Regions from separate parts of the Paenibacillus sp. SAF-068 genome, predicted to be linked through region 1. Evidence: riboswitches for the same ligand, from Rfam matches in the RefSeq annotation. Region 1 holds a riboswitch; each other region holds the start of a gene.

What was found. A riboswitch is a leader RNA that binds a small molecule or an ion and turns the genes downstream of it on or off. The one in region 1 is predicted to bind cyclic di-AMP.
Region 2: another riboswitch for cyclic di-AMP. It lies ahead of ACTHPG_RS11845 (3D domain-containing protein); the one in region 1 lies ahead of ACTHPG_RS05485 (C40 family peptidase).
Region 3: another riboswitch for cyclic di-AMP. It lies ahead of ACTHPG_RS02440 (hypothetical protein); the one in region 1 lies ahead of ACTHPG_RS05485 (C40 family peptidase).
Region 4: another riboswitch for cyclic di-AMP. It lies ahead of ACTHPG_RS27815 (C40 family peptidase); the one in region 1 lies ahead of ACTHPG_RS05485 (C40 family peptidase).

Annotation. Positions count from the first base shown of each region.
Region 1 covers NZ_JBQCJX010000001.1:1,216,369-1,223,798, forward strand. Annotated here, with positions in the region: gene ACTHPG_RS05455 (glycosyltransferase family 4 protein) at 1-488, shown strand, start outside; gene ACTHPG_RS05460 (YkvI family membrane protein) at 621-1,676, opposite strand; gene ACTHPG_RS05465 (xanthine phosphoribosyltransferase) at 1,881-2,462, shown strand; gene ACTHPG_RS05470 (hypothetical protein) at 2,560-2,889, shown strand; gene ACTHPG_RS05475 (hypothetical protein) at 3,009-3,227, shown strand; gene ACTHPG_RS05480 (carboxymuconolactone decarboxylase family protein) at 3,371-3,700, shown strand; gene ACTHPG_RS05485 (C40 family peptidase) at 3,799-4,263, opposite strand; cyclic di-AMP (ydaO/yuaA leader) riboswitch at 4,269-4,400, opposite strand; gene pelA (pectate lyase) at 4,819-5,781, shown strand; tRNA gene ACTHPG_RS05495 (tRNA-Leu) at 5,952-6,036, shown strand; gene ACTHPG_RS05500 (carbohydrate-binding protein) at 6,099-7,430, opposite strand, start outside.
Region 2 covers NZ_JBQCJX010000001.1:2,751,552-2,758,981, forward strand. Annotated here, with positions in the region: gene ACTHPG_RS11830 (PspA/IM30 family protein) at 1-38, opposite strand, end outside; gene ACTHPG_RS11835 (hypothetical protein) at 160-492, opposite strand; gene ACTHPG_RS11840 (polysaccharide deacetylase family protein) at 647-1,438, shown strand; gene ACTHPG_RS11845 (3D domain-containing protein) at 1,540-2,211, opposite strand; cyclic di-AMP (ydaO/yuaA leader) riboswitch at 2,214-2,410, opposite strand; gene ACTHPG_RS11850 (amino acid ABC transporter ATP-binding protein) at 2,627-3,349, opposite strand; gene ACTHPG_RS11855 (ABC transporter substrate-binding protein/permease) at 3,336-4,799, opposite strand; gene ACTHPG_RS11860 (M20 family metallopeptidase) at 4,983-6,158, shown strand; gene ACTHPG_RS11865 (alpha-glycosidase) at 6,441-7,430, shown strand, end outside.
Region 3 covers NZ_JBQCJX010000001.1:584,728-592,157, reverse strand. Annotated here, with positions in the region: gene ACTHPG_RS02475 (DUF6612 family protein) at 1-822, opposite strand, end outside; gene ACTHPG_RS02470 (thiol-disulfide oxidoreductase DCC family protein) at 884-1,306, opposite strand; gene ACTHPG_RS02465 (hypothetical protein) at 1,495-1,773, opposite strand; gene ACTHPG_RS02460 (zinc ribbon domain-containing protein) at 1,873-2,118, opposite strand; gene ACTHPG_RS02455 (organic hydroperoxide resistance protein) at 2,331-2,750, opposite strand; gene ACTHPG_RS02450 (Nramp family divalent metal transporter) at 3,136-4,431, shown strand; gene ACTHPG_RS02445 (HAD family hydrolase) at 4,520-5,203, opposite strand; gene ACTHPG_RS02440 (hypothetical protein) at 5,331-5,729, opposite strand; cyclic di-AMP (ydaO/yuaA leader) riboswitch at 5,845-6,020, opposite strand; gene ACTHPG_RS02435 (glutathione peroxidase) at 6,390-6,869, shown strand; tRNA gene ACTHPG_RS02430 (tRNA-Leu) at 7,020-7,102, opposite strand.
Region 4 covers NZ_JBQCJX010000012.1:14,519-21,948, reverse strand. Annotated here, with positions in the region: gene ACTHPG_RS27825 (M1 family metallopeptidase) at 1-1,481, shown strand, start outside; gene ACTHPG_RS27820 (hypothetical protein) at 1,492-2,343, shown strand; cyclic di-AMP (ydaO/yuaA leader) riboswitch at 2,589-2,726, shown strand; gene ACTHPG_RS27815 (C40 family peptidase) at 2,730-3,200, shown strand; gene ACTHPG_RS27810 (GNAT family N-acetyltransferase) at 3,556-4,050, shown strand; gene ACTHPG_RS27805 (c-type cytochrome) at 4,202-4,561, shown strand; gene rbsK (ribokinase) at 4,636-5,619, opposite strand; gene ACTHPG_RS27795 (4a-hydroxytetrahydrobiopterin dehydratase) at 5,664-5,960, opposite strand; gene ACTHPG_RS27790 (hypothetical protein) at 6,210-6,503, opposite strand; gene motA (flagellar motor stator protein MotA) at 6,737-7,430, shown strand, end outside.

The sequences.
Region 1 (7,430 bases):
TTTTCAAAGCTTGCGCCGAATTGAAGGGCCGAGGTCATGATTATGTGTTACATATTATTGGAGATGGACCGATTCGTCCTGATTTGGAAGAATTGGCGCAGCGATTGGGGATCTACAATGAAACCATTTTCTATGGTTACACACTGCATCCTGAAGAATTTATGCCATTCTTTGATATTTTTGTACTCCCTTCACGGGCAGAAGCCTTTGGTTCCGTTTTCGCTGAAGCTGCGCTGAGTTGTCTTGCCCTTGTGGGTACGGATGTAGGTGGTATCCCGGAACAGATCGAGAATGGTAGCAATGGGTTGCTAGTTCCCGCAGAAGATCCTTCTGCCCTGGCTGAAGCACTTGAAAAGGTGATGCTGGACCCGGCTTATCGTTATGAACTTGCCCGTTCAGCGTGCGAAAAAGCCAAAACACATTACTCGCTCGGCAGATCGGTGAATGAGCTGAAAAAGATGTATCTACAGTTTCCCGGCAAAGCCTAGGAAAAAGAGCAAAAAGTGAAAGCCGCTGAGCTAAACAGCGGCTTTTTGTCCTGTTTAAGCAAACAGTTCGCGCAATGAGTTGTAGTTATGATGCAAAAGGATGCTCATATTCATAAAGAAGCACATGACCGTTTATATTTTGTTGCGTCCACGAAAGGCGCCCCAGCGATTCAGTACCAATTTGGCAGCCCAGATCAATGCCATACTTCCGAAGATCGGGTAAAGGATGGATAGCAGCGAACTGAACCCAAACTGACTGAGTGAGTAACACAACAGCATAATGGTTAATGTAATGAAACGGGGATGGACACGTATATGTTGTCTGAGTTGCAAGGTCATTCCATAGATATCGGCTACAAAGGTACTGAATATTTCCATGAAAATAAGGGATACATATACAGATTGCACTGCCCATCCAAGTTGAAAGGCAATACTGCCCATTGGGATTTCGAATTGGATGATGCCCGGCATCTGTGCTGACATGGCAAAATGAGCTGCCATGAGCATGAAACCTACGCCAATTCCACCGAGTACGCCGCCCCACTTCAGTACATTCCGACTGCGAATCTGGTTGCCAACGGGTACCAGAACAGCCTGAGCTAATACCAGATTGAACGAAGTATACAGCAGTGGAGATAGCCATACTTGAATAGGGTTTGAGTCTGTGGTCAGTGTGATGAATCGGGAAGCACCTGGATGATGGATGGTACTTGTAATCATAAGCAGCGATAACAGGAGCATCATGGGAACGACAATGCTATTCATTTGAAGGATGGCTTGAATGCCCCGACCGAGAAGCAGATATGTCCCTACAAGTGTGACAATCAGACCGGTTTGATAATGCAAACCCAGATGTTCGACAAAAACGGAACCTGCTCCGGCAAGCATGACACTGTTCACACCAATGAGAATGAGAAGGGTCACCCACGTGATCCACTTACCCGCCTTGTGGCCGAATAGATGTTTGTTCAGATCTTCATAAGAGCGGGACCCTGTATCGTGAGCAATCAGCATCATTTTGGTACCTAACCAGACAAAGAGCATGGTGGATAAGCCTATGGTGACGGTGGCCCATTTGCCATACTGGGTAAAAAACTGCAAAATTTCCTGGCCTGTAGCGAAGCCGGCTCCAACAACCGTTCCGATGTATGTAAATGCGATCTGCAGCACCCGAAATGCCTGTTTCATGTGTTTCCCCTCTCAGGCCCCTGTTTAGTTTGGACATGCGGGTACCATGGTACAAGGTATGCTTGACCCACGAAAGTCATGACAATCGATCATGAGCTATGGCTTGAATTGTCTCTCAAGGACAGCACCCAGGCAATTTCGCTTGAACTTATAGATAGATATATGATACTTTTACCTCATAGGATAGGCTTGGGAGGTCAAATCATGGAATTATTGAAACAACGAATTTTACAAGAAGGTGTAGTCATCTCGGAACAAGTTTTGAAGCTGGATGGTCTGTTGAACCACCAGATTGATCCTGCGTTAACGATGGAGATGGGACGCGAGTTCGCTGCCCGTTTTCGTGAAAGTGGAGTGACTCGGGTAATCACGGTAGAATCCTCAGGAATTCCGGTTGCGTTTGCCGCAGCTTATGAACTTGGGGTGCCACTTGTGTTCGCCCGTCGCAAAAAAACACTTCTGGCTGATCCTGATGCTTACTGTGAACGTGTGCCTTCCTTTACCAAAGGAATTGTAACGGACATTATGGTATCTCGCGAGTTCATTCATGAGAATGACCGTATTTTGTTCATTGATGATATTATTGCCAATGGAGATGCCGCTCGTGGCGTCATCAAAATAATTGAGCGTTCCGGTGCCGAACTTGTTGGATTCGGCGTTGTGGTCGAGAAAAGTTTTCAGGCAGGGGCAAGAACGATTCGTGAACAGGGCATACCGGTTGAAGCCTTGGTACGCATTCGTTCTCTGAATGATGGAACAGTACAATTTGACGATAACGAAATGTGACATTTTAAAGGAATAGGGCCTATTTTTTGAACTATGCCTTTGCATGACCGCGGATTTCATTTATAATGGGGTTATGTTAGGGAGAGGAGGCAACACCATGGGGAACCAACCGGCAACAGAACAATTCTTTAATGATAAGCTGGCGGAATCGAAAGTTCATTTTGAACGTGCCCTGGATTGTAAACATACGGAATTCGATGACCTTTATCCCTATATGATTGAACATCCTCAATTTTTCTGGTACAAACGCTACGTTGCCTGGTCAGAATTACTGACGATTGTAGGCTTATGCGAAGAGTTGTCCTTCTCTTGGAAAGAACAATTTACACCGCATCAAGTGGAGTACCTTGAAGAACGTGTGATGTCCGCCAAAGTGCTTGATTTTTGGTTCGAGAAGAACGACAGCAAAGAGCACGCGCAGCGGTAACTTTCAGTCGGGACATAATTTCGAATGACATGACAGTCCAATACAGTCACGTGAGACCTAAATGACTTTTCATTTAGGTCTCTTTTTGTAAATAAATTTGGAATATAGGAGCCATGCGCATGATTAGTGATACAGAATTGGACGCCCTGCGTCTGTCAGGTGAGAAAGTCAGAGTAGTACGGGACGAGCTGGAATCGAACGATGTAACCGGAATTGTTGTTGCCTGGGATGGGGAGCAAGTACTTATCCGTCGTCAGAATCGACGTGTCGTCAAGTTGGATCGTGGTTACCGATATCAGTTGTTCAGCGAACCGCGCCAGAGCCCACTTGGTGAGTAAAAGCCTAGCACTATGGCTGAACCATGAGACGTTTAATTGTTTGGAATTACCATGATTACTTGGCATAATTGACTCACTCAGGAGAGAAGATAGGTACAGTGAGGAAGAACTGTAACTATAGCCGAGAGGGTGTGCTGCAAGCCATGACATTGATGAATGATAAAGTTCATGCCTACAAGGATCAGATTGGAGCATTAAGCGATGTGCTGCCAGGTGTGGTCAAGTCGTATCATGAGTTTACGGGAGAATGTTTTCAACCTGGTGTGATTGATGCCAAGACAAAACAGCTGATTGCGCTCGGCATTGGATTGTTCGCCAACAATGAGGTATGTACCTTCTACCATGTAGAAGAAGCCCGTGCCAAGGGTGCTACTGATCAGGAGATCATGGAGACCGTTGCCGTGGCCGGAGCTGTAGGAGGCGGACATGCCCTGTCTCAGGGCGCGATGCGAGTACAGAAGGCGCTGCATTAAGTGCACATGGGGGTAGTCCAAGGACTGTTCGCATAAATGGGAAGCAAACAAAAGAGGAGGTTCCGGGTTAATCCGGAGCCTCCTCTTATTAATTTTGCCTACATTTTACCCAACATTTTATCATACATAAACTGTCCAGTTACCCGACGTGCTGTCACGTAACGATCATTGAAGTAAGGGTTGGTCATTTTAGTGATGCTGACACCTTTGCTGCTGGAGGCGTGAGCAAATTGTCCGCCGCCGATATATACACCTGTATGTGAAATGCCTTTGCCCGTCGTATTGAAGAACACCAGATCACCTGTACGAATGTTGCTTTTCGATACAGGAGTACCTGCTTTGGCTTGCTGCTGGGAAGTACGTGGCAATTCAATACTATATTTGTTGAAGAGATATCTCATAAAACCAGAACAATCGAAGCCGGCTACAGTCGTGCCACCCCATTTGTAAGGTATACCTGTCATGTTGTTCACTACGGAGTTGATACTGCTAGCCTCTGTGCTTGTTGCCCCGGATGTAAATAGTACAGCTGCTCCAAAAATGGAGATAATCAGTTTTTTCAAAATCAATGTTCTCCCTTCGATGCCTACGGAGTTAGCTAAGGGTTCGGTAGAAGGTTCCCTATATTTCCTATGTATAAGAATAATTCACCCAAAATGGTTCCCCCGTTTTCAAACATGAAACTCGGCAAATGAATAATTAAGTTTTTGTAACTATTTGAAACTATATTGCATAAATGCGTAATTGTCAAACCCATTTAAAGCCCTTCTTAGTGCCCCAATGTTATCGGAATTACGGTTTTTATATGCAAGAAGCGATTAAGTTTGGGTATCATTCATGACAAAAACGTCATTATTGATTCGTTTAGAACGAATTTGGATAAATAAATAGGTTTGTCATGAGTTGAAAGAACTATTCCGTTATGTAGAATTAAAGAGATTATATTGATTAAGTTGCATATATTGACAAAAATATATTTTTTGCATATTATCTCAGTATCCAAACCACATATTGGATGAAAATAGATCTATTTTGTTATACATCTAAATTAGGGAGGTTAGGAACTGGCCTTATAGGCAAGGTTGAATTCTGGGTTTTATCAAAATGAACATGGGAGAGTGTTACATTTGAAAGCGAAGAAAATAATTACTTTTGTTCTGGCATGCACGATGGTATTCTCAACAGTTGGAATGGCAGTTCTTCCTGTAGGGACGGTATCTGCTGCGGATGCATCGGGTACAACAGCGAGTATTTCTGATATTTTGAAGAACCAGCTGCCGAATGGAGGTTGGAGAAAAGATTATAAACAAACCAGCGGAGAGTGGGCGAAGTCCACGATAGACAATAAGGCTACATACTCAGAAATTAGAAGATTGGCGAAAGAATTTAAAAAGACAAATGATCCTCGTTACTCCGCAGCTGCAATCAAAGGAATTAACTTTTTGATCAATATGCAGTATTCGAACGGCGGATGGCCACAAGTCTATCAAAGCTCCGGATATCACAAACATATCACTTACAATGATGATGCCATGATCAACGTAATGTACATGCTGGATGAAGTAGCAACGCGTAAAGGCGATTTCTCATTTATCGACAGCACACTTGCCAATCGAAGTAAAAATTCAGTTGCTAAGGGCGTAGATGCGATCCTGAATACACAGGTCATTTCAGGCGGTAAGCTGACAGCATGGGGACAACAACATGACTCCAGTTCCCTTAAACCGGCAAGCGCAAGAATCTATGAAGTACCATCGCTGACAGCTGGAGAGAGTGTAACGATTGTTAAATTTCTCAAAACGAGACCTGCCAACGCGAAAATTACCGCATCCATTAAAGGAGCAGAGCAATGGTTTAACAAGGTGAAAATTACGGGTTACAGGTATGAAAGAGCAAATGGAGATAGCAAAATTATCGCTGACTCCAAAGCGGCACCGATTTGGGCACGCTTCTATGAGATCGGAACGGATAAACCCATCTTTATTGGTCGTGATGGGGTAGTCAAATACAAATTAAGTGATATTGATAAAGAAAGAAGAGGCGGTTACGCATGGTATGGCAACTGGCCTTCCAAGCTGTAATTTGTATGATCCCTTCGTTTTAACGAACCAAACAATGAGCTGTTAAAGGTAAATCCCGAATCGACATAAATGTCTGGTTCGGGATTTTATGTTATTATTTTCAGTGTTGACATGATAGATTCCGCATGATATATTATTTCTTGTCGCCGAGATTAAAGAAGATACAATATGCGGTCGTGGCGGAATTGGCAGACGCGCACGGTTCAGGTCCGTGTGGGCTAACCCCCCGTGGAGGTTCGAGTCCTCTCGACCGCATCTAATAAAAAGACGCCTCAAGCTAACGCTTGAGGCGTTTTTTTTGTTTGCATTTTTGATATTTATTGTGCTGCGGTAACATTAATGCTGTCAACATTCGGTCCTTCTGTTCCCGTCGTAACAACTTTCAAGGTATTGGTCCCCGTGTTCATGGGGACCTGAATTGTTTTTTCAATCCATGTGGACCAGCTTCCCGTTGCCGGAAAGGGCTCGTTGCTGATGACTTTGGTTCCGTTAACAAAAATGTCGAGGTTACGGGTTCCGCTTTCCAGCGCATAACGAAACTTTACGTTTTTGGTGCCTGTAATCGTGTTGTTAATAGCGTTCCATTGAATGGCTGAACCAGTCATTGCATTGAAGTTGACATACCCGGAACCAGTGTAACCAGGATAGATCGTTTCAATGGCAGCTTCCGTAAGTGTCGTTCCGGTCTCTGCTTCATACGTAGTGCCACTGCCTGTATTTCCGCCGTTATTCCCGCCAGTAATATTGGCAACAAATGTTGTTACGCTCTGAGCCGGGAGTTGTGCCGTAAAGGCTCCATTGGATACGGTAAGCGAGGCCCCGCTTGCCAGGTTGCGACTGCTGTCCGTAACCCATGAGGACACCGTGGAGGCATTACCATTCTGCAGAACGAATTTTTGGCTTGTGGCTGAAGTTCCACGGTTAATTGCTACGACAACGACCTTGTTATCCCCTTTGTAGGCAGAAACAAATGTGTTTGTATCCGGGTTTTTGGTTGCATCCACTCTGAGATAGCCAGGACGTACAAATTTGGAGAAGTGGGCCATGTTATACCCGCGTTTGCTTATAGTACCGTCCTCTTTCATCGGACCATACTGTCTGCGGATGTACCACCACACATAAGCTTGGAAATCACCTTCTACCATGGCATTGTGCATGTGATAGGAAACGTCCAGTGCTTCAGGCCAGCGGTCTGCTGAATTGTTATCACTGTTCGGAACGTATACCTCAGTCATCCACAGTTCTTTACCAGCTCCTTTTTGCTTAAAGAGAGGGTACGCAAAATTCGAAATCTGGGTTCCGTACGTGTGTGCTCCCAGAATGTCCATGTTGGCAAGGGCCTGCGGATCATTCAGGATTGGGTCGGATATGTTCTTTAAGTATTGGAAGGATTCAGGCGCCATGACTTTGGTACCTTGAATGGAACCGGCATTTTCCTTCATGAATCGAAGGATCTCTTGTGGAGTCCACCAGGTCCAGTCATGGGCATAATCCGGTTCATTCTGCACAGAAATGGCATACAGATCTACACCGTTATTTTTCATGTAGGTTACAAAGTCGTTCAGATGTTGCGCATATGCGGCATATTTGTCGTATTTCAGACGTTTGGCATTTGTATCCCCATTACGGTTGAATGTTTCAACCATGCT
Region 2 (7,430 bases), 1.5 Mb from region 1:
GACATGGTTAAATCACGCAAACGTTTAAAAATGGACATTATGTTATTCCTCCTAGTCAATATTACATCGTATATAAACATACATACGTAACAATCTGCAACTCGTTTCAATTTTAGCAAATAAAATCAAAACTTGCGATTGCTCTTTATATTAAGAAGATCATTTCCCCTTGCTCAGATGATCCTCCATCAGCCTCTCTGCAGTCTGCACGATTTCATCAATCTGCATCCGCGTGATCGAATCAAAATGGATACCCATGATTACCGTGACTGTTACTTTCAGCTGTAAAGCCGCCTTTCGGGCTAGCCGCTCACACAACTCCTGTTCCTTATGACCCGGAATATGTACCGTCGTTCCGCTTACGCGCTCATGATCTACATAGAACGTGGCCACAGCACCAATATGCGCCTTCCCTCCGGTAACAAGAAAAACCTTATCCTCGCCTGCTTCAATCACCTGTAAACGTATGGACTTCAAATCATATGTACTCATATCCTATCCACCTACCCTTTTCTATATGATATATATGGAGGAATTATGGCCTTCATGGGATGAATCAACAATGAAACTTCTCACACTACGCATATTTATTGGAGACCTCGGGCATACCAAGGAGAACGTTATTTTGGAAAAGGAGGCTGATATTATGCGCATACGCCTCATCATGCTGATGGTTATCGTTATTTTCTTCGGAGGATATCATGCACCGGTTTCATCTCGGGATTCTTCAAGCCCTCCAGGTGAATCGGTATCCGGTTCAGATTCCGGGGAAGAAGAACAACTGACATTGGGACAATTACGTCAAAAATATGCCGATACGTTCAAAACCAATGGTCCTTCAACAAAGAAAGTTGCACTGACTTTTGATGATGTACCTGATCCACGGTTTACTCCACAGGTACTTGATGTATTGAAGAAATACAATGTCAGAGCTACATTCTTTATCGTAGGTAGTCGTGCTGAGAAGCATCCCGATCTGGTGAAACGCATCGTTAAGGAAGGGCATATGGTCGGCAATCACAGCTACAATCATCCGGAATTCAGTAAGCTGTCGATGAATGCCTTTCGCAAACAAATTTTACATACCGGGGATATAATTCGACGTCTGGCGGGATATACTCCCAAGATGATTCGTCCGCCTTATGGAGACATTAATGAGGAACAGCTGCGTTGGGCTGCCAGACAACACTATAGCATTGTGAACTGGAACGTAGACTCACTGGACTGGAAAGGCCTTTCTAAGACAGAGGTGAAAGATAACATCCTGTCTGCCGTCAAACCTGGCTCCATCGTTCTGCAACATGCAGGAGGCGGTGTAGGATCTAATCTAAACGGCACGATTGAGGCTTTGCCAGAGATTATTGAGGAATTGCGTAATCGGGGGTATGAACTGGTCACCTTGGACGAAATGCTGGGATTGCCAAAGGCCAAAGATTAGGCTGACCGTATTATAAATAAGAATATAAAAGGGTGCTGTTCAATCGCAAGTTAGCGACTGGCAGACACCCTGTTTGAATTCTTTTAATTATAATTTACTTTCTATTTCAGAATGTACAGCTCAATATCCTGAAAACCGAATGTGCTTACAGATTGCTTGCTACCCGGGATGAAGATATCAATCCGGTGCCCCTTGATTGCACCGCCCACATCACGTGCCGTGGCTACAAAAGCCTGTTTTGGCAATCCTGGATGGCTGTGACCAGTTACCAGTACTTTGGTTCCAAGTGGAATCACACTTGGATCAACTGCAATCGTACCCAGTTCAAGGTCATTCCCGAAATAATCGACAGCACCCCATCCTCCATTTTCAGACGGATCTGCAGAGTATGCCGTTGCTTTCACGTTCACAGCTTTGCTGTAATCAAATGTTTTACCCCAGGCTTGAACCACTTTGTTATCTGTGTTCACGTCCAAGCTTGCTGTCGTAACCGTTTTGGCTTGGGCCTTGCTTTCCGCCGCCGCGGCAGCTACATGGTTTGCCTTACCGGGAATTGTAATTTTCAAACCACCATAAATATTGTAAGGCGAGATGTCATTGTTTGCTTTAACTAACGTGTTGATTGCTACTCCGTATTGTTTCGATAAGGTGTAGAAGGTATCCCCCTCTTTGGCCACATGAACTGAATCGGCGTGAGCCGGAACGGCTTGAATGAGCATTGCTGTTGTCATTAATGCTACTGCTGTTTTGGCTATACGTTTCTTGTTAATCATGGTCTTCCTCCCTCATTGTGCCTGCGAAGTTAGTTGTCGGATTCGGATGAGGAGCCCACCCTATAGGTTCATCATTACAGTTGAAACGATATGTACCCCTAATTCACCCCAAGCAGTGTGCTGTAGATCTTCCCCCTGCACATTCTGCATCGTTACATCCCCCGCACTCCCTGTCCGGAAGTTTCGGCAGTGTTCAATATATCACAATTTTGTAACCTGAACTTGTAGTAATTCTTACCAAATGGTTCTAGCATGTAAGCTTATGTAAGAATACAGCAACCTTTAGAAAAGTTGGGCATTATGATTCCTTTATAATTGGTAACAGAATAGTTACTTTTTCGAATCCTGTATGTTATTATTTCATAAAAAAATAGCGCCACCGACTCGAAGTCAGTAACGCTATCGATCATTTCATTTAGAGTACTTTTGCAAGAAAATCACGTGTACGTGAATTTTTCGGTGCTCCAAACACCTCATCAGGTGTTCCCTCTTCCACAATAACCCCGCCATCCATGAACAGGATACGGTCTCCCACTTCACGTGCAAAGCCCATCTCATGTGTTACGATGACCATGGTCATCCCGCCTTCTGCAAGACGCTTCATGACATCCAGTACTTCGCCGACCATCTCAGGGTCCAGCGCCGAGGTAGGCTCGTCAAACAGCATCACATGCGGTTGCATGGCCAATGCTCTGGCAATGGCGATCCGTTGCTTCTGTCCGCCGGACAGCTGATTCGGGAATGCATCTTTTTTATCGTACAAGCCCACAGTGTTAAGCAGATCAGCAGCAATTTTCTCCGCTTCCTGAGTGGATTGTTTCTTCACTTTAATTGGAGCAATTGTAATGTTTTGCTCTACCGTTTTGTGTGGGAACAGGTTGAAATGCTGAAACACCATGCCCATTTTCTCACGAGTTGCGTTGATGTTGTGCTTCGGATCGGTGATTGACACGCCTTCAAAATCAATCTCACCCGAGGTAGGCTGTTCCAACAGGTTCAGACAACGCAAGAATGTACTTTTTCCCGAACCGGAAGGACCAATAACTACGACAACCTCACCTTTGCCAATCGTCACGTTAATGCCCTTAAGCACATTGTTATTTCCATAAGATTTGTGTAATTGTCTAACGTCTATCACTTGCACTCAACTTCCTTTCCAGTCGTCCCAGCAGCTTGGACAAAATGAATGTCATTACAAAATAAATGGCCGCTGCAATCAAAAATGGACTCAAGCCTTGGTACGTAATGTTTTTGACAACACTGGCCTGATACATAATGTCCACCATACCGATTACGGAGATAATGGAGGATTCTTTGATGATGGTTATGAATTCATTACCGATCGCTGGTAAGACAGCTTTGAAGGCTTGTGGCAAGATGATATAACGCATCGCCGCGCCTCTTCCCATACCCAATGAACGTGCTGCCTCCAACTGACCACGATCCACACCTTGAATACCTGCACGGAAAATCTCTGCCAGATAGGCACCACTATTGATTGAGAGTGTAATGATACCTGCCTGAAGAGCAGTGAAGTTAATACCAAAGCTCAGGGAAAAACCGTAGTAAATAATCATCAGTTGCACCAACATCGGTGTGCCACGGATGACTTCAACATAAGCTGTACCGATCCAACGCAGAATCGCAACATCATGCAGTCGGAACAAACAGATGATCAACCCGATAATAACCCCGAAGATAACCCCAAGTGCAGACAATAAAAGGGTGTAGCCTACACCTGTTGCATAGAAACTTTTGTACTCCCAGAATACTTGGAAAATATTTTGTGATTTGTTCGCTTTATCCGCCATCAGGAGACTGGCATCCGTCACCATCTGGTTGATTTTATCTTCACTTTTCAAGCGCTCAAGCGTTCCATTTACTGCAGCTAGCAGCTCGGTATTACCTTTACGAATCCCGATTGCAGCTTCTGCTTGCTCTTCGTCCGGGACAGCAGCAGCAAGTCCAATGATATCATCCAAATAACCGGCTGCTACGGTATCCTCAACGATTGCCGCGTCAATACGTTTCGTTTGCAGTTGAAGCACGATATCCGAGATTTTATCAAGCGCAGTAAGTTTCGCTCCCGGAATCTTCTGGCCGATCGTTTCCTGAATTGAACCTTTCTGCACGCCAATCTTTGCATTTTCGAGTTCTGCCATGGTTGGATACTTGTCTTTATCCACATTGCGAACCATAATGACTTGTTTTGATTTATAATAGGTGTCAGAAAAGTCGATACTTTTCTTCCGATCATCCGTCGGCGTCATGCCTGAAACGACCAGATCGACACGCCCGCTCTGCAATGCAGGCAGCAGGCCGTCGAAGCCCATATCCTCAATTACAAGCTCAGCGCCAAGATCTTTGGCAATCTCTTTGGCAATCTCAATATCAAAACCAACGATTTCATCTTTGCCATTAATTACTTTATGGAATTCATAGGGTGCAAAATCGGCACTTGTACCGAGCACCAGCTTTTTACTGCTTGAATTATCTGTAGATCCACTTGCAAGTGCCACAGGAACGGCAGTCGTCAGCAGAACGACAAAGGTCAACAGCATCATGGTGTAACGACTTATCAATTTCAACCTTGTTCTCTCCCCTTACAATACGTTGTATGCTTCTCATGTTGATGACTGAGTCATTATAAAGTACAATGCATGATTATGCAATGCATTTTGACATTACAAATGTTGACTTGTTTCTGAAAAAATAAAGCAAACATGATATAATTAATGAATTATTTTCATTTTTGCATAAGGAGTTCACTAATGACATCTAACAAATCACAAATTCTGACGGTTATTGATCAATATGCTTCCCGTTTTAAAGCCATTTCATCATATATCGGTGCCAACCCCGAACTGGGAAATGAAGAGTATCTCGCTTCTGCCCGTTTGAAAGAAGAACTGGTCTACCACGGTTTCACTGTAGAGGCTCCAATCCTTGGACTGGAGACAGCCTTTATCGGCACGTATTCCGCTGCCAAACCCGGCCCTACTGTTGCATTATTGTGCGAATATGATGCCTTGCTGGAGATCGGTCACGCTTGTGGTCACCATCTGATCTGCATGATGAGTCTCGGAGCTGCTGTTGGGCTGAAATCCATTCTGGATGAAGTAGGTGGAACGATTAAAGTATTTGGTACACCCGCAGAAGAGACACGTGGTGCCAAAGTACCAATGGCAGAAGCAGGCCTGTTCGATGACTGTGATATTGCCCTTATGGCACATCCGTATTATGCCTACGAAAAGTCAGGCAGCTCGCTGGCTATCGATGCTGTGCAATTTGAATTCCATGGCCGCTCTTCACATGCTGCTGCAAGCCCGCATGAAGGCATCAACGCACTTGATGCAGTCATTCAAACCTTCAACGGAATTAATGCTTTCCGGCAACAAGTGAAAAGCACCGTTCGGATCCATGGGGTAATCAACAACGGCGGTCAGGCAGCAAACATCATTCCTGACTATGCTTCTGCTCAATTTTATGTACGTGCAGCAACCCGCAAAGAACTAAATATCCTCACAGAACGTGTGATTCAAATCGCTGAGGGCTCTGCTCTGCAGACAGGTTGCAAGCTTGTGACATCCAATTATGAAACGTCGTATGACGAGATGGTTACCAATGAAGCATTCTCAGCCGCATTCAGTCAAAATCTCATGGAACTCGGCATCCCGCAGGAAGAGATTGTAAGTGGTAACGATCATGGCTCCATGGACATCGGTAACGTTTCCCTGAAATGCCCTGCAATTCACCCTTATATTCGTGTTGTGGATGAGGTTCATACCCTGCACTCCATAGGTTTCCGTGATCTTGCGCTTCAGGAACGCGCGCTGGATGGCATGATTTTGGGAGCAAAAGCACTTGCTGCAACAGCTTATGACGTCCTGAGTCGGCCAGAGTTGCAACAAACCATCCGTACCGAGTTTGAGCAAGCGATTCGCTAAGATCCACTTCAACTTGTTATATAGCGGTACCCTGACAGACTTCGATTTCAAGCTGTTCAGGGTACCTTTTTCTTTATTGACATGTGCGTATATTCAGCAAGAAGCTGGAGATGCTGTGAAAGAAACCTTGTGAAAACAATGAAAATTATTCATTTTCATTACAGGAATGTGGTTCATTTGCTGGCTAACTTGGTAAATATAACTATAAGTTCGACCAGTTTTCAGTAAAAGTGGGCTTATGAACAACCTCTATAACTTATCCTATATTCAGGAGGTGCTGTCATGCTACTCGAAGCCATGTATCATGTTCCTCGTGACAAGTGGGCTTATGCCTATAATTCGTCTACCATACATCTGCGCGTACGAACCAAACGTAATGATGTGCAATACGTGACTGCACTGACCGGAGATAAGTATAATTGGAACGGAACGTACAAGGAAATTCAACTCGAGAAGGCTGCTTCGGATAACATGTTTGATTACTGGGAGGCCGCCGTCAAGCCACGGTTCAAACGTCTCACCTACATATTTCGGATAACTGCCGGTTCGGAAGATGTTTTTCTTGCGGATAACGGAATTCATTATGAGACCCCCTATCCAACCGGAGGATATTATGAGTTCTCGTATATTCATGAAATCGATGTCTTTAAGGTACCCGAGTGGGCCAAAGAGGCTGTCTTTTATCAGATCATGACAGAACGATTTGCGAATGGAGATCCCCAGCTGAATCCACAAGCAACCCATGACTGGGGTGGCACACCGGAGTTGGACAATTATTTTGGCGGAGATCTGCAAGGTGTGCTGGATCATTTGCATGACTTGACTGAACTTGGCGTGAACGCCATCTACTTTACCCCGTTATTCCAGGCCAATTCCTACCACAAATACGACACCATTGACTATAAAAAAGTCGACCCTCATTTCGGTACGAATGCCCTGCTCAAACAACTGACAGAAGAATGCCATCGCTTGGGTATTCGTGTCATGCTTGACGCTGTGTTTAACCATTGCAGTGAAGACTTCCCTCCTTTTCAAGACGTTCTCCAGAATGGAAAAAACTCAATGTATGCCGATTGGTTCCACATCAATGAATATCCGGTTCAGATCAAGGACGGTATTCCTACGTACGATACGTTTGGTTTCTATGGCAACATGCCCAAGTTCAACACAGCCAACCCTGAGGTTAAGGCCTATCTACTGGATGTAGCAGAATACTGGATTAAGGAAATCAAGCTGGATGGCTGGCGTCTGGATGTTGCGAATGAAGTAGAC
Region 3 (7,430 bases), 630 kb from region 1:
TTCCACTTGATCGTGGTTAGAAAATGTACTGTTCATCTTCATGTCCATCGTCATTTTCTGTCCATTCTGTTCCATCTCCATGACCATGGCTACATCTGTACTTGCAGGCAAGTAGGTTTCTTTGTTGATCATGTATTTCATCTTCATGCTCGTGATATTCATCTGATCAAGCATGGCTTGCATCTGAGCATCCGATCCATTTTGCTCCATTACGGCTTTGGCCAGTTCTTTCACATTATCACCGGATACATCAGCGTTAATCACATAATTGTCGCCTTCTTCGGTTACTTCAGTATCTTCTTCGATCTTTTTGAATTGCTCTAATTCACCTTCAGGATTCATGCTTGCTTTCATCTGCTCAATCAATGCAGCAGTTTGAGCTTCAGGAATCGCAACCCATTGATCCCCAACTTGGGAGTAGATTTTATCCGAAGTGATATACTGCTTCACGTTCTGAGCTTCCTGTCCCGACATTTCCATATTCATCTCTTGATAGATCATCATTGGATCTTTGATAATATCCATCTTGAGCGATGTTTTAACCTGTTGATCCTGAGACTGTTCACCAGCATCCAGTTTCAGATTCTGATCAATGTTTGCTTCAGTTGTGAAGCTTTTCATTTCTTTCGTTGCTGCATTGGTTTTGGAAATCAGCTCGTCCAGAGTAGGGATTTTTGTCTGCTGCTCTGCAGGTGTATTCCCCTCGTTGGTCGTTTCGTTGTTCGTCGCTGGCGGCGTTGCCGTGTTATCTGTGTCGTTACCGCATGCTGCCAAGCTTACTGCTAATAATGCCCCGATAAATAATGTAGTCCACTTCTTCAAGTTATTGTCCTCCCAAAATAGATATGATCTGTAGTCATTACCCAATTATTTCCGTTATTAATCATAAAAATCGATCTTTGATCTCCGGTGTAGGCAACATGCATGCTTCATCCTTGCCAAACCAGCGATAACGGTTGCGAGCAACCCAGTTATAGACTGCATTACGAATAAATTTCGGTACAACAATGAACACATATAATAATGGATAAGGAAACTTCAGACCTTTAGCCAATCGCAGTGCGGCGGTTGAACGTGTATAGTATTTTCCATTTTCAATCAGAACAAAAGTGTCCATACTGTCTGTCGATAAATTACCCTTCGCCAGCAGTTCCTTGGCTACATCTGATTGGAGCGAGGCAAAATGATATTTTCCTTCCGGGTCACGCTTGATAATCCATTTGGTTAAGCCCTGGCAGAAGTGACAGACGCCATCCACCAGTACGATGGGATGTCCGTGATGCACATCCGTTTGATTTGCTGTCATATTGGCTGCCTCCTATTGTTGCGGTTAGAGTAACTTACCCAATCTGGGCCATCTTGTTCACTAATTCTATTTTTTTTCTAGAGGTCATTCAAAAAAAACTGAAAATCGCTCTTTTTGAACACAGATTACTGGGAAATAAAAGAAAAAGAGCGCAGGCATTGTGCCTACGCTCGTATCTTGTCCGACAATTACTCAGCAATTGCCTTTTCCATCCATTGGTCATCGATCATTTGTTGATGCAGGTCACTTGCCCACTGGTCCATACATTTGCAAATGAAATCTTTGCGACATACTGGACAAGGCGTTTTCTGCAGACGGCTGATATTGGTCATCTTCCATTCGGGAGAACGGGAGTAGAATACACGGCATTTTGTACCGTCTACCAAATTCATTTTGAATTCGTACAATCCGTCTTCCTTGTTACCATAAGCTAATTCTAAATCTGCAATACGCGGTCTATAAGACATGGATATCACCTGTTTAATTCAAATTTGGTTCATGCAATGACACTACTCAGTACTAAGTTATATTAAAGAAAATTCAGTTCAATGTCAACTCGCGCATGTCTACCCGCCAAACAGAATATCCAGAATTGTCCCTACCTGCCCTTGTTTTTTACCTTTCAAAACATCCGGATCAAATACTTCAACATAGCCGCAGGAAGCACAGGTCACGAACAGGTAGTGGTTATGTTGTATATCAAACATCTTGCTCAGGCCAGCTCCTGACATGGAAATTTCCTTAATGTTACAATCCGTGCCCCTGCATTTCGTACATACAAATCGGCGCTCGATCATCTCTTCAATACTCATCTTCGTTCCCCCTTTATGGAATGTGTAGCATGAAGTGGGAGTGCAAGTATGTAAAATAGTACGCGATCCGGCATCTAATCTCCTGCATCATGTCCTTATATTATAATCAACAACAAAACCCTGCCGATTGCCAGCAGGGCTTTGTAATCGAACATCAGGTATTAGCAATACCCCTGCTCTATATGTTCCCCTTTACTTGCGGGAGTCGAATCTTAGACTACGTTCAATACAACATCAATGTTACCACGTGTCGCTTTGGAATACGGACAGAAATCATGTGCCTTGCGCGCCAGATCTTCTGCTTGACTGTGATCGACACCAGGCATACTCACGTCCAGGCGAACAGATAATTGGAAACCGTCATCCGCAGGGTCTTTACCAATGGATACGTTACTTGTAACGACCACATTCTCCAATTTTACACCTGCTTTACGTGCTACATTGGCAAGTGCACTTTCATAACATGCTCCATATCCAGCGGCGAAGAGCTGTTCAGGGTTGGTACCTTCACCACCGGAACCACCAAGCTCTTTGGGCATTTTCAGATCATGTTTGAGTACGCCATCCGAAGAAGTCACCGAACCTGTACGTCCACCTTTAACTGTCGCTACTGCTGTATATAAAGCTTCCATTTAGAATCTCTCCCTTATCCATATAGTTTTTAACTGCCTTGCTTTCAATTTAAACTTCTGGCTCATTTTGAAACGCAAGTTGTATCTTTATCAGCTTTTACAACTTTATTATTTTCATGCATTTTAACACCATGGCTGTATTTTTCCTGAGGTTGGGTAATATACGAAGGGGCTTTTACGAATTAGAACCGAAATTTTGTGTTAATACATAAAAGTTGCACTAGACAAAAATTATTGAAGGAGTACAATGTAACAATAAACATAAAAATTTAGATATATCATGCGCGGTTTGTCCCGCATCAATATTCCAAAGTCAGGTGATTATCGTATGAGTAAAAAAAATCCGTTCAACGCTCCTTCAAGAGAATCATTGTCTACTGCAGGCATGGCCCCTTCCCTTGGAGAAGCGCATAGCTCCATGAAAGTTCCGCAGAATGCTGCATGGTGGAAAAAATTTCTCGCCTTCGTTGGCCCAGGATACCTCGTTGCCGTAGGTTACATGGACCCTGGCAACTGGGCAACAGATATCGCAGGCGGCTCGCAGTTCGGGTATACCTTGTTATCCGTCATCCTGCTCTCGAACCTGATGGCCGTTGTACTTCAATCGTTGGCTGGAAAACTCGGCATCGTCACTGGACGGGATCTGGCTCAAGCCTGTCGTGAACGCTTCAGCATGCCTGTTGTCATGATGTTATGGATTCTGTGCGAACTTGCCATTGCAGCTACCGATCTGGCTGAGGTCATCGGTTCTGCCATCGCGTTAAAGCTGTTATTCAACATCCCCATGTTGTACGGTGTTATCATCACCGCAGTTGATGTACTTCTGATTCTGGTGCTGCAAAATAAAGGCTTCCGCGCCCTGGAAACTCTCGTTATTGTGCTGATGGCGACCATTGCCCTCTGCTTCGGGATTGACCTGTTCCTGGCAAAACCGGATATGGGCGGTGTTCTCCATGGTTTTGTCCCAAATGTGGAGATCCTGCAGAACCCTGCCATGCTCTATATTGCCATTGGTATTATAGGAGCAACCGTGATGCCGCATAATCTGTATCTGCATTCTTCCATTGTGCAGACGCGTCAGATCGAACAGACACCACAGGGCAAAAAAGAAGCGATTCGTTATTCGACCATGGACTCTACAATCGCGCTGACACTCGCCTTGTTCATCAATGCGGCCATCCTGATTGTATCCGCTGCTGTATTCCATAGTGCCGGCATGACACAGGTTGCCGAGATCGCAGATGCCTACCATCTGCTGACACCTCTATTGGGTACAACGGTTGCAAGTATCCTGTTCGGTGTGGCGTTGTTAGCATCAGGTCAGAATTCTACCCTTACAGGGACACTCGCTGGACAGATTGTGATGGAAGGCTTCCTGAACATTCGAATTCCAGCTTGGCTGCGCCGACTGGTCACACGTCTGATCGCCATCATCCCGGCGGTAATTGTCACAGCGATTGCAGGAGAACACGGCACAGAAGAACTGCTCATTTTGAGCCAGGTTGTGCTGTCGCTTCAATTGCCTTTTGCGGTAATTCCCCTGGTGATGTTCACGAGTGACAAAAAAAGCATGGGGGCATTCGCCAACAAATTGTGGCTCAACATCATTTCATGGGTCATTGCCTCGATTATCGTGGTGCTGAATATCTATCTGATCATTCAAACGATCCGGTTATTCTAATCACGTTCTTATTGATAAAATACTAAAAAGGCTGATCAACTCCGGTATTCGATACCAGATTGATCAGCCTTCTTTTATTAATAATCACCTAATCCTGATTCGGCACCAGTAACGGCAGGAGTTGATCCAATGAATCAACAGTCCAATCCGCACGTTCGTCCTCCGATCGGTCTGGCTGGAATCTTCCGTAACCTTGCATAATTCGAATCGTACGCATGCCCAGCTTCCGAGCAGGTATAATATCGTTATCGATCCGATCCCCGACCATGACGGCTTCCTCTGGCGTACATCCTGCCTGTTTCAGGGCCACCGCGTATAACTCCGGATCTGGCTTGGACACCCCTTCTTCAGCCGAGCAGGCCAGAACATCAACATACTTCCGCAGTCCGTAACTCTCCAGTCTCTCTTCCGTTCCGGGACTCTGATTGGCAATAATGCCAATGCGATAATACCGTGACAACTGCTGGAGAACGGAATCCGCTGAAGGAAAAGGACGTTCAAGATCTTTTTGAAACTTCAGCTTGTCCTGAATCTGTTTCTGGTGTCCCTCGTCGTCAACGAATGTGCGAATCGCCACTCTCATAGGCCATTGCTCATAACTTTGGTAACAGTTCGCGAACAGTTCGCGTACCGCCTCAATCTTTACCGGATACCCCAAAGCACAGGCTTCGCGGACGAACTGTCCGATAATATCATCAACCGGCTCCCATTCATCCACCAGCGTATCTCCAACATCAAAAAACAACCACTTTAATCCACCTACATCCGGCACGCCAATTCCTCCTTGTAAGCATAAAAAAGAAGACTCACCATCTTGCATGAGTCTCCTCAAATTTCCGTTTATCGATACATTCAATTATAACAGGCACCTTACACCTGAGCAATCACAAGCTATGGCATTAACCATTGAGGAGAAAGCCGACTTCCCCATTGAGTGAATATACAATCCGGTCTGCGCCCATGCCCCGATAGATGCCCTTTGGATGACTCTGTTCCGTAATGACGCACAGGGATTTCGATGTCCATGAACGGCAGATCTGTAAATAACGGCAAGTCAGGTTCAGGCTGTTCTCAAAAATAAACACGTTGCCCACGCTGCCCTGCGGCAAAAACCATTTTTGAGCTGCAGCCGTATTCATGCGAATGACATGCTCTACCCCGATTCTACGGAGTCTGCGCTCTTCCCCTGCACTGTTGGTTAGAACGGCAAACGGCATTTTTTTGTACATCAGCAATTTGATAAATTTGCGTCCTGCTTCATTTGGAGCAGTCACTAAGATCATCTCAGTATCCATCATTCGTTCCTCCCTTGGCGTGAAAAGACAACAAAAAAGAAGCGTGGGGGACCAAGGCCTCCCGAACGCTTCTTAAAGAATCCATGGCGAAAACACCATGAACCAGCGTACGGCTTGTTGCCTCTCCCTTTAACGCTTACGAGGTTAGCTGACGGATTCGGGCGCGAGAGTCGCCCTATTTCCGGCTGTCACCGGAAAATTCACCCCATGAATGCCTACTGTCCTGGACAGCGCATTCTGTTGGTTCCCCCGTTTCCCACTCATGACTGAATGGAAACTCAGCGATTAAAACATCGTTCGTATATCTTAAGATCAGATCGAGCGATATTATCGTTTGTTTCGTTTTTCAGGTACAATTTAGTTTAAATTGAAATTACGTTATGAATCATACACCCGTACCATGACGGTGTAAAGTCCGTACAGATCACCGAATCGACAGATTTTCGCCAATACCGATCCATAATAACGCTTACAACATGGTTATACTCTATCCATCTCTTCAAGGCTATCTAATTCTCACTCTGACGAAAGTCACTTCGCATTTCATTCACGTATTCTGCACAACTTGCCCGTTTTGGTTCTTTTAACACCATATTAGTTTTGCATTATTTAATTGCATCCAATATAATAAGAGGTATCAGATGATATCATGGAGGCGATTAGATGACAGTTTACGAATACAAAGTCAATACCCTTCGGGGCCAAGAAGTTGAAATGTCCGACTACCGTGATAAAGTGTTACTGATTGTAAATACCGCAAGCTCATGCGGACTTACCCCTCAGTTCAAAGGTCTGCAAGAACTGCAAGACAAGTTCCAAGATGCCCCGTTTGAAGTCCTTGGTTTTCCAAGCAACCAATTTGCACAGGAAAAAGGTTCTTCCGACGATATCGCCGAGTTCTGTCAGATGAATTATGGCGTAAGCTTCCCGATGTTTGAGAAAATTGATGTGAATGGCTCAAGCGCTCACCCTCTCTTCCAGCACCTTAGCAAAGAAGCACCAGGCCTGCTTGGCTCCAAAGCAATCAAATGGAATTTCACCAAATTCCTTGTGGATCAGAACGGACAGGTAATTAAGCGTTATGCTCCGAAAACAACACCTGACAAGATTGAAGAAGATATCAAGAATTTGCTGCAAAAATAGTACATTGGCCACCCGTGCCGGAAGGTAGAGCACCATTACCCCCGGGAATGGATGGCCTTTTTTCTCACCCCTGGATACCCGACTGTTCGAAAAGACACAAAAAAAGAAGCTCTCCATTAAAGGAAAGCTTCTTCTTCATCGTTCATATGATGCGGTCGAGAGGACTCGAACCTCCACGGGCATACGCCCACTACCCCCTCAAGATAGCGTGTCTGCCATTCCACCACGACCGCATGTCGTAAATAATCGGCAACAGAATTGATTATACCGGGTTCAGAAATAAAAGTAAAGTATTTTTTAAACCTTCTTTTTCAGCCAGGCATTTTCCTCAAAAAACGCATATTCTCGTCATGTTTATCCATGAACTGCATATCCTTAGATTTGATCCCCTCTTTTCCGGCTAGAGCCGATCTTGTTGATTCATTAATATGTAGTCCTTCCTTATATATAGTCCTCCCTGCACTTCGCCACACAAATAACACAATAGGTTATATAAAATGACATAAATATTAAATATCAGAATCTATTCATTAAATTCAACAGATACTATTGACAAAAAGC
Region 4 (7,430 bases), on a different contig from region 1:
AGGACACCACACTCATTAAAGTACGCTTGCCCAAACCCGTCAAAGGCGGGGAAAGCATTACAATCCATACCCGATTTGTGGTGAATCTGCCGAAAATTTTCGCCCGGATGGGAACTGCCGATGATTTTGTCATGGCAGGTCAATGGTTCCCCAAATTAAGTGCATATGAGCCTGTGGGCAGACGCGGACGGACAACGGAGGGCTGGAATCTGCATCAATACCATGGCAATTCAGAGTTTTACGCCGACTTCGGTATATATAGTGTGCGTATTCGGGTGCCTGAAACATACAAAGTTGCTGCTACCGGATTTCCGACACAACAAGCTGTGGTGAAGAACGGAGAAAAGGTCTATCAATTCTATGCTGATGATGTGCATGATTTCGCCTGGGCAGCTTCACCGGATTTTGTCTACGCCGAGGAACCCTTTTCTGCACCCAATGTGCCCGGTGTACGAATCAAGTTATATCTGGATCCTGCTCATCAGGATTTGAAAGAACGTTATTTCTACGCCGCTAAAGCCGCACTAGCCAATTATAGCAAATGGTTTGGCCCATATCCTTACGCTACCTTATCCATCGTTGTTCCACCCAAAGCGGGGAACGGTGCTGGAGGTATGGAATACCCTACGCTGGTTACAGCCTTTGGAGCCGATGATACTACTCCAGGTTATGACCTGGAACGTACCGTAGTCCATGAGATCGGACACCAGTATTTCTATGGCATGGTTGCCAGCAACGAATTCGAGGAAGCCTGGCTGGATGAGGGATTCACCTCTTATGCAGAAGACAAATTAATGGAGCAGGAATACGGGTTGATTCCGAATCTGCCGGTACAATCAGGCCTGATTACGTCTCCTTCGTCTTTGACACAGGAATCCTGGAAGTTCGATTCACAGAATGAGTATGCTGCCAATGTTTACACACGCGGCAAGCTTGTATTGCTGGGTATTGAACATCAAGTCGGCACAAAAAAGATGGAACGCATTCTCTCTACCTATGTGAAGAAGTACCGCTTCAAACATCCCACTTCGGCTGATTTTCAGAACGTTGTGGAACAAGTGACCCGCACTTCCTGGTCTGATTATTTTGATCAATACGTCTATGGTAACGGGATGGCTGACTTTGCTGTAGAGAAGATTCGTGTTACGCCTGTACAGAAAGACGGCCAAACATTGTACGAGTCATCCGTGACGATCGCAAAAAAAGGTAGTGATTACAACGCGGTTCCTGTTCGAATTGCTTTTGAAGACGGACACACCCTCACCAAGCAATGGGATGGCAAAGAAGATCGCATTACTTATAAATTAACGCACACATCCCCCGTAACCTGGGCCATGACCGATCCCCTGTACACGATCGTGCTGGAGAACCGCCATATGAACAATTTCCTGAAATCCGGACTGGATGAGCAGACGAAGTCCCGCTGGAGCATGAGTGTAACCAAACTAATAGAAGCCATATTCGGAGGTCTGTCATGGTGAGGTGGAAACGGTGAAAGCGAAAATACGTGAAGGCTGGTTTCTCGTCCGTCAGCATATGTTCATTGCGTCACTCTTATTTCTTTATCAACTCATTTGGGGATATTTCTTCTATCGAATCGTACAATCGGCGGTCATCCCACTTCTCCTGCGCTATCCAGATCCTGATGCCGGGGAGCTGAGTACACTTTTGTTCAAAATGGAAAGCCAACTTAACCTGTCTACCCATCCGGAGGTTCATCGTTATCTATGGATCCTGGGGGGCATGCTGCTAATTCGCATGTTGATCAGCCCCCTCATTCAGGCCGGACTGCTCTACTCCCTTCAGCACTTTAATTCTACAGAGGAGCGTATCCCATTCGTCCGCGGAATCAAAATTCTGTGGAAACCGATGCTGCTGCTCCACACCATACGTACATTATTGATACTTCTGCCCGCCTATTGGCTCATACCGAAGCTCTACTCGATCCTCATGGATGGATTCCATTCCCTTCAATTACTTGTGCCTGGTATACCTTATGTTGCTGCCTGGATTGTATATGGTTGGGTGATCCACCATGCCCTGCTCTACATGCAGTTCGGTGTCTCGGCACCTGAAGGAGAAGGCGGGGCTCACGGTACTCTCATGGCACTCTGGATTGCACTGCGTCATCTCTTCGCCGTAATCGGCATTGCACTCCTGCTGGGCGGAATTCATCTGCTCGTCTTCGGGGCATTCACTTCAGCATCATGGTTATTAACGGGGCTTACCGGACTTATACTACAACAGACGTATCCACTAGCCAGATGTTTATTGAGTCTGTGGAAAATATGCAGCCATTTCCGATTATGGCAGTCCAAAATAGCCAAAGGTGAGAGCAGATAGTTTAAAAATTGTTACCATCACATGTTAAACTCATGGCCTAATATGTACTTATAAATAGGCAAACCTCAACCTTTTCCCGTCAAAGGTCGAGGTTTTTTTTGCTAATTTTTTTGCTAAACGTTGCCAAAGCCGCACTCCTCTGTTACAATAATCGCAGTGAGTTTTTAGTAACAACTTTGTAATCTTTACATTCATATTTGTAACTACTTAAAATTAAATCGTCATTTCTTGATTTCGCAGGTGCATAACTAGCATAGCCAAATTCCTGGCACCTGGGAAGCGGGGGAACCAGTTATGGGTGAATTGATCTTGCTACAGAGGGATCATAGGGGACCTTCAACCGAATCCTTAAGCTAACCTCGCAGGCGTTGGAAGGGGAATATCTCTTGTTCAAGAAGAAATTAACCGCAGCTGTACTTAGCATCACATTCGCATTATCGCTTGGTGCAGGTAGCGCATTCGCAGATTCAAAAATGGATAAAGTAATTGATTCAGCAATGGGAACTACATACAAAAGTGGGGGAACAACGCTTAACGGCTTTGACTGCTCCGGATTTACACGGTATGTATTCGACAAATTGGGGATTGATTTGGCACGCCAATCGAGTTCCCAATTCGACATGGGTGATTCCGTATCCCGCATGGAAATGAGAGCTGGCGATCTGGTATTCTTTAATACTACAGGTAAAGGCGTATCACATGTAGGAATCTTTGTAGGGGATGGAAAGTTCGCACACTCCTCTTCTTCCAAAGGCGTTACGATCAGTGCATTGAGTGAAAGTTATTGGGCCAATCGTTATGTTGGCGCTAAACGGATTATGAGCACGGACGCGTATGAATCACTGGCCCTTGACTAGGGACAAGCTGAGCAACATGATACTGTAACCATGAACCATACTGGAACGAAACAAGAAGCATAACAGAACCGCCCGGTACATTCTCCGCAGGAATGTATCCGGCGGTTTTTTTGTGCTTCCATCCTGATTCATGTTGCAAGTTACACTCGGGGTATATCCTGCCACATTAACAGGTTCATTTTGCGTTCGTTCGTCCGTGCCCTTATGATGTTTTTACCCACCCTGTTATAATATAAACGGAATTACCGGAACTTTTGTTTCATATTTTTTCTGGTAAAGGGAAACTTGCCAAATCAATATCTCTTTTGTAGAGTGAACTAAGAGTTCTGTGTCAAGGAAAGGAGCATGCAGACGTATGAAGGAAGCCCCTGTGACGTTTCATGTTGTACCGATGCAAGAAGAACATGCGGAGCTCATCTGCAGTTGGCAGTATGATCCGCCTTACAATATCTATAGCTGGCTCCCCTGGGAGCAGATGAAAGCGCTGGAAGTGGAATTCGGAGATGCACAACTGCGGCAGGAGCAATATGCGATCGTCCTGGATCAGAATGATCGTATAAGTGGATTTGCTCAATACTTCCCACTTCAAGGGGTAACCCGGATTGGCCTCGGGATGCATCCAGAGCTTTGCGGACAGGGTCAAGGGACAGCCTTTGTCACGGCCATTGTACAGGAAGCTATTCGCCGAAATCCCACGAATGAGATTGATCTGGAAGTGCTCACTTGGAACACTCGTGCCATTCAAGTCTATCTGAAGAGTGGATTTGTCACGCAGGATACATACGAACGACAGACTCCGAGCGGCTTGATGCCCTTCCACTGCATGGTCTATGAAGGGCCACGTGGTTAGAATCTATTGCAAAAAAAACAACTTCTGCCCCTTGTTATGTGATTAGTTCAAAAAATTCCCACAAAATGCTATGATGTCAGTACAGGTTCCGTTATAATGATATGGATAGTTTCAGGTTAGATGATCTTTCATTCTGGAGGGGACATAAGGGATGCACAAATGGATCATGAGCGGAGTATTTTTTGCAGCATGCGCTTTAGCTATTGTTTTAATGTTTACGCTTCCAGGGAAAGAAGAAGTGGCTGAAGAAGCCAAGCCAACCATGCCGGAAGTAACTTTGGATGCCGGACAGGCTGAAGCACTGGTCAAAGCCAATTGTATCTCCTGTCACGGGGATCAGCTTCAGGGCGGTGTAGGACCTGCTCTAGCAAACATCGGCAGCCAGGATGATCTGGAGAAGATCTACACTACGATTGTCAAAGGTAAAGGTGGCGGTATGCCTTCCTTCAAGGGCAAACTGCAGGATGAAGAGATTGCCAATATCGCCATGTGGCTATCAGAGAAGAAATAATCTCTGCACACGTGTAACAAAGAGGCCCTTAATCCCCTTTTGGGAAAATAAGAGCCTCTTTGTTATGCTATTGATTAGGCCTCTGCCGCATGCTCGGCCAGAAAGGCCTCAACTTCATGTGCGGACGGCATCCCAGACTGGGCGCCGAGCTTCGTCACGGACAACGCGGCCGCACCCATGGCGAAGCCTACGGCCGCGTCCAACGTCTCACCGCGCGCGAGGGCTACCGCCAACGCGCCGTTGAAGCAATCGCCAGCGCCGGTCGTATCGACGGCGCTTACGGCGTAGCCGGGCGCACGGCATGCGCCGGCACGCCCTGCCTGTACGCGGCCACCAGGCGCCGCCGCGTACACAGCCCCCTCGGGGCCGAGCGTCGTGACGACAGCGGCCCCGAGGGATGCGGCGAGCTCTGCGACCGCCGCATCCAGGTCTTCCGGCCGGAGTTGATCCCGGCCGGTAAGTACGGCAAGCTCACTGCGGTTCGGCGTGACAACGTCGACGCACCGCAGGAGCTCCTGGGGCAGACCCGGCACCGCGGGAGCCGGGTTGAGCACCACCAGTGCGCTGCCTTCAGCCGCCAGTTGGGCGGCGCGGGTAACCGCTGGCAGCGGGATCTCCAGCTGCAGCAGCACCGCTGCGGCTGCAGTCAGGCTTTCTACCGTATCCGCGTCTTCCAGCATCTCAGGCACAACTTGCCCATTCGCACCTGGAATAACGATAATCCGGTTGTCTCCCCGAGAGAGCCAAATGGAAGCTGTTCCTGTAACCATGTCTTCCAATCTGCGAACCTGCGAGACATCTGCGCCACTTTCCGTCAGACTGTGCAGCAGACGTTCGCCAAAACCATCCGAGCCCACCGCACCAATCATCGTCGTCTGTCCACCTAAACGCGCAGCGGCAACAGCCTGGTTTGCCCCTTTACCACCAGCAAGATAATACAGCTCCTCACCGCTCACCGTCTCTCCCTCTTCCGGAATCGTATCTGTCTTCACCACGAGATCCATATTGAGACTGCCTACGACAGCAATAAGAGGTTGTTTCTGATTATAGTCTGACATGTATGGTTCACTCACTTCCGGCCGCGCGATAATAACCGAATTCGTTATTCCGACCTCATTTTGTCATACGCTTCGTTATATTGCCCGGCTTCCTTGATATCTACAGATGTGATACCTCCTGCGTCCCATGACGTGAGACGGAGCGTAACCGTTGTATAGTCAATCGTAATAAAAGGATGATGATTGAATGCTTCCGAGATCGCAGCGACCTCATCCACAAATGCAATCCCTTTCATGTAGTTGGAGAACACGAATTTGCGTACAATCCACCGTCCCTCTTCCAGTTCCCAGCCTTCCAGCCTTCCCAGATGAGCTTCGACTTCCTCTTGCGAAAAAACCATGCGTTATCTTCCTCCCCATAGGATGGTACATTACAGACGTCTGTCCGTATAACCACCAACACCTTCGGCGCTTCGTCAGCACCTCAAAGGCCAGGCTCGCCGCCATGCGGTTGGCCCGTTTCACGACTAACATCTTACCACGGACAAGCTTCAAAATCCAATCAACTTAAATGGCATAGAACCAATCACCATAAGGCTTTGGGGATAATTTCAGTTCCATTCACACCTCTGAAAATACATGTATACACACTAAATTAAAGGTACAAACGTCAACTCTTCTTCCCCGATCAAAATATGAATGCGGTGCTGTTCCTTATCATGAATAACCACTCCACTTCCAACCGGAATGATTGATTCCTCACCCAGCGCGTAGAACAGATCCTCCGCTAACGCTTCATCCACTTCAAGTTGCTCAGGTGCCCCGAGTCTCTCCCATTCTTCCGCGTCCATTTCAAAGAAAACATACCGATCCGGTATGCGTCCGATTGCCGTTGTCAAATCTGTCAAAATTCCTTCATAATCCCGTCCATGCTTTACGCCCATTGGCTTTTCACTCCTATTCGGCCCCTAAGGAGCGGATTTGATCTTATTATACCTGAAAATAACCCTTAAAAAAAAAGGCCTTCTGGTCGATAAATACATATATGACCGTTTTAACTGTTTTAGCAACCGTAAGGAATGCCTGACATTGAACGGATTGCGGCCAAAAATTCGTCCGGAAGCCCGAATACAGCCGCTTGAAAGGATTCAATTTTATCTCATGGATGAGGTGTATGATGAACATTTCAACGATTATTGGACTAGTTTTTGGACTGGTCTCCCTTGTACTCGGTATGTTCCTGAAGGGTGCGCCCTTAATCAACCTGGTTAACAATCCGGCAGCCTACGTTATTATCTTTGTTGGTACGGCAGGAACTATCTTTATCGCATTTCCGATGTCTGAAGTTAAAAAAATCCCTAAGCTTTTCGCGATTATTTTCAAAAACCAAGTACTTATTGATCGAGTATCCCTGATCGGCACGTTTATGGATTGGGCTTCCACTACCCGTCGTGAAGGTTTGCTTGCACTGGAATCAAAAGTAGAAGAGATTGACGATCAGTTCCTTCGTGGCGGTATGCGTATGATTATCGACGGCAACGATCAGGAATTTGTAAGTGATGTACTCATGGAAGATATTCACGCTACAGAGGAGCGCCACCGTGGCGGTGCCTTGATCTTCGCTCAGGCGGGGATGTACGCACCCACGCTCGGGGTTCTCGGGGCCGTTGTAGGTCTCATCGCAGCACTTGCCGATCTCAGTGACATGGAGAAACTCTCCCATGCGATTGCGGCAGCCTTTATCGCAACACTCCTTGGTATATTTAGTGGTTACGTGTTATGGCACCCGATGTCGAACAAGCTGAAGCGGATGTCCAAGCAAGAAATGGAGATCAAGCTGATGATGGTTGAAGGATTGTTATCCATACAAT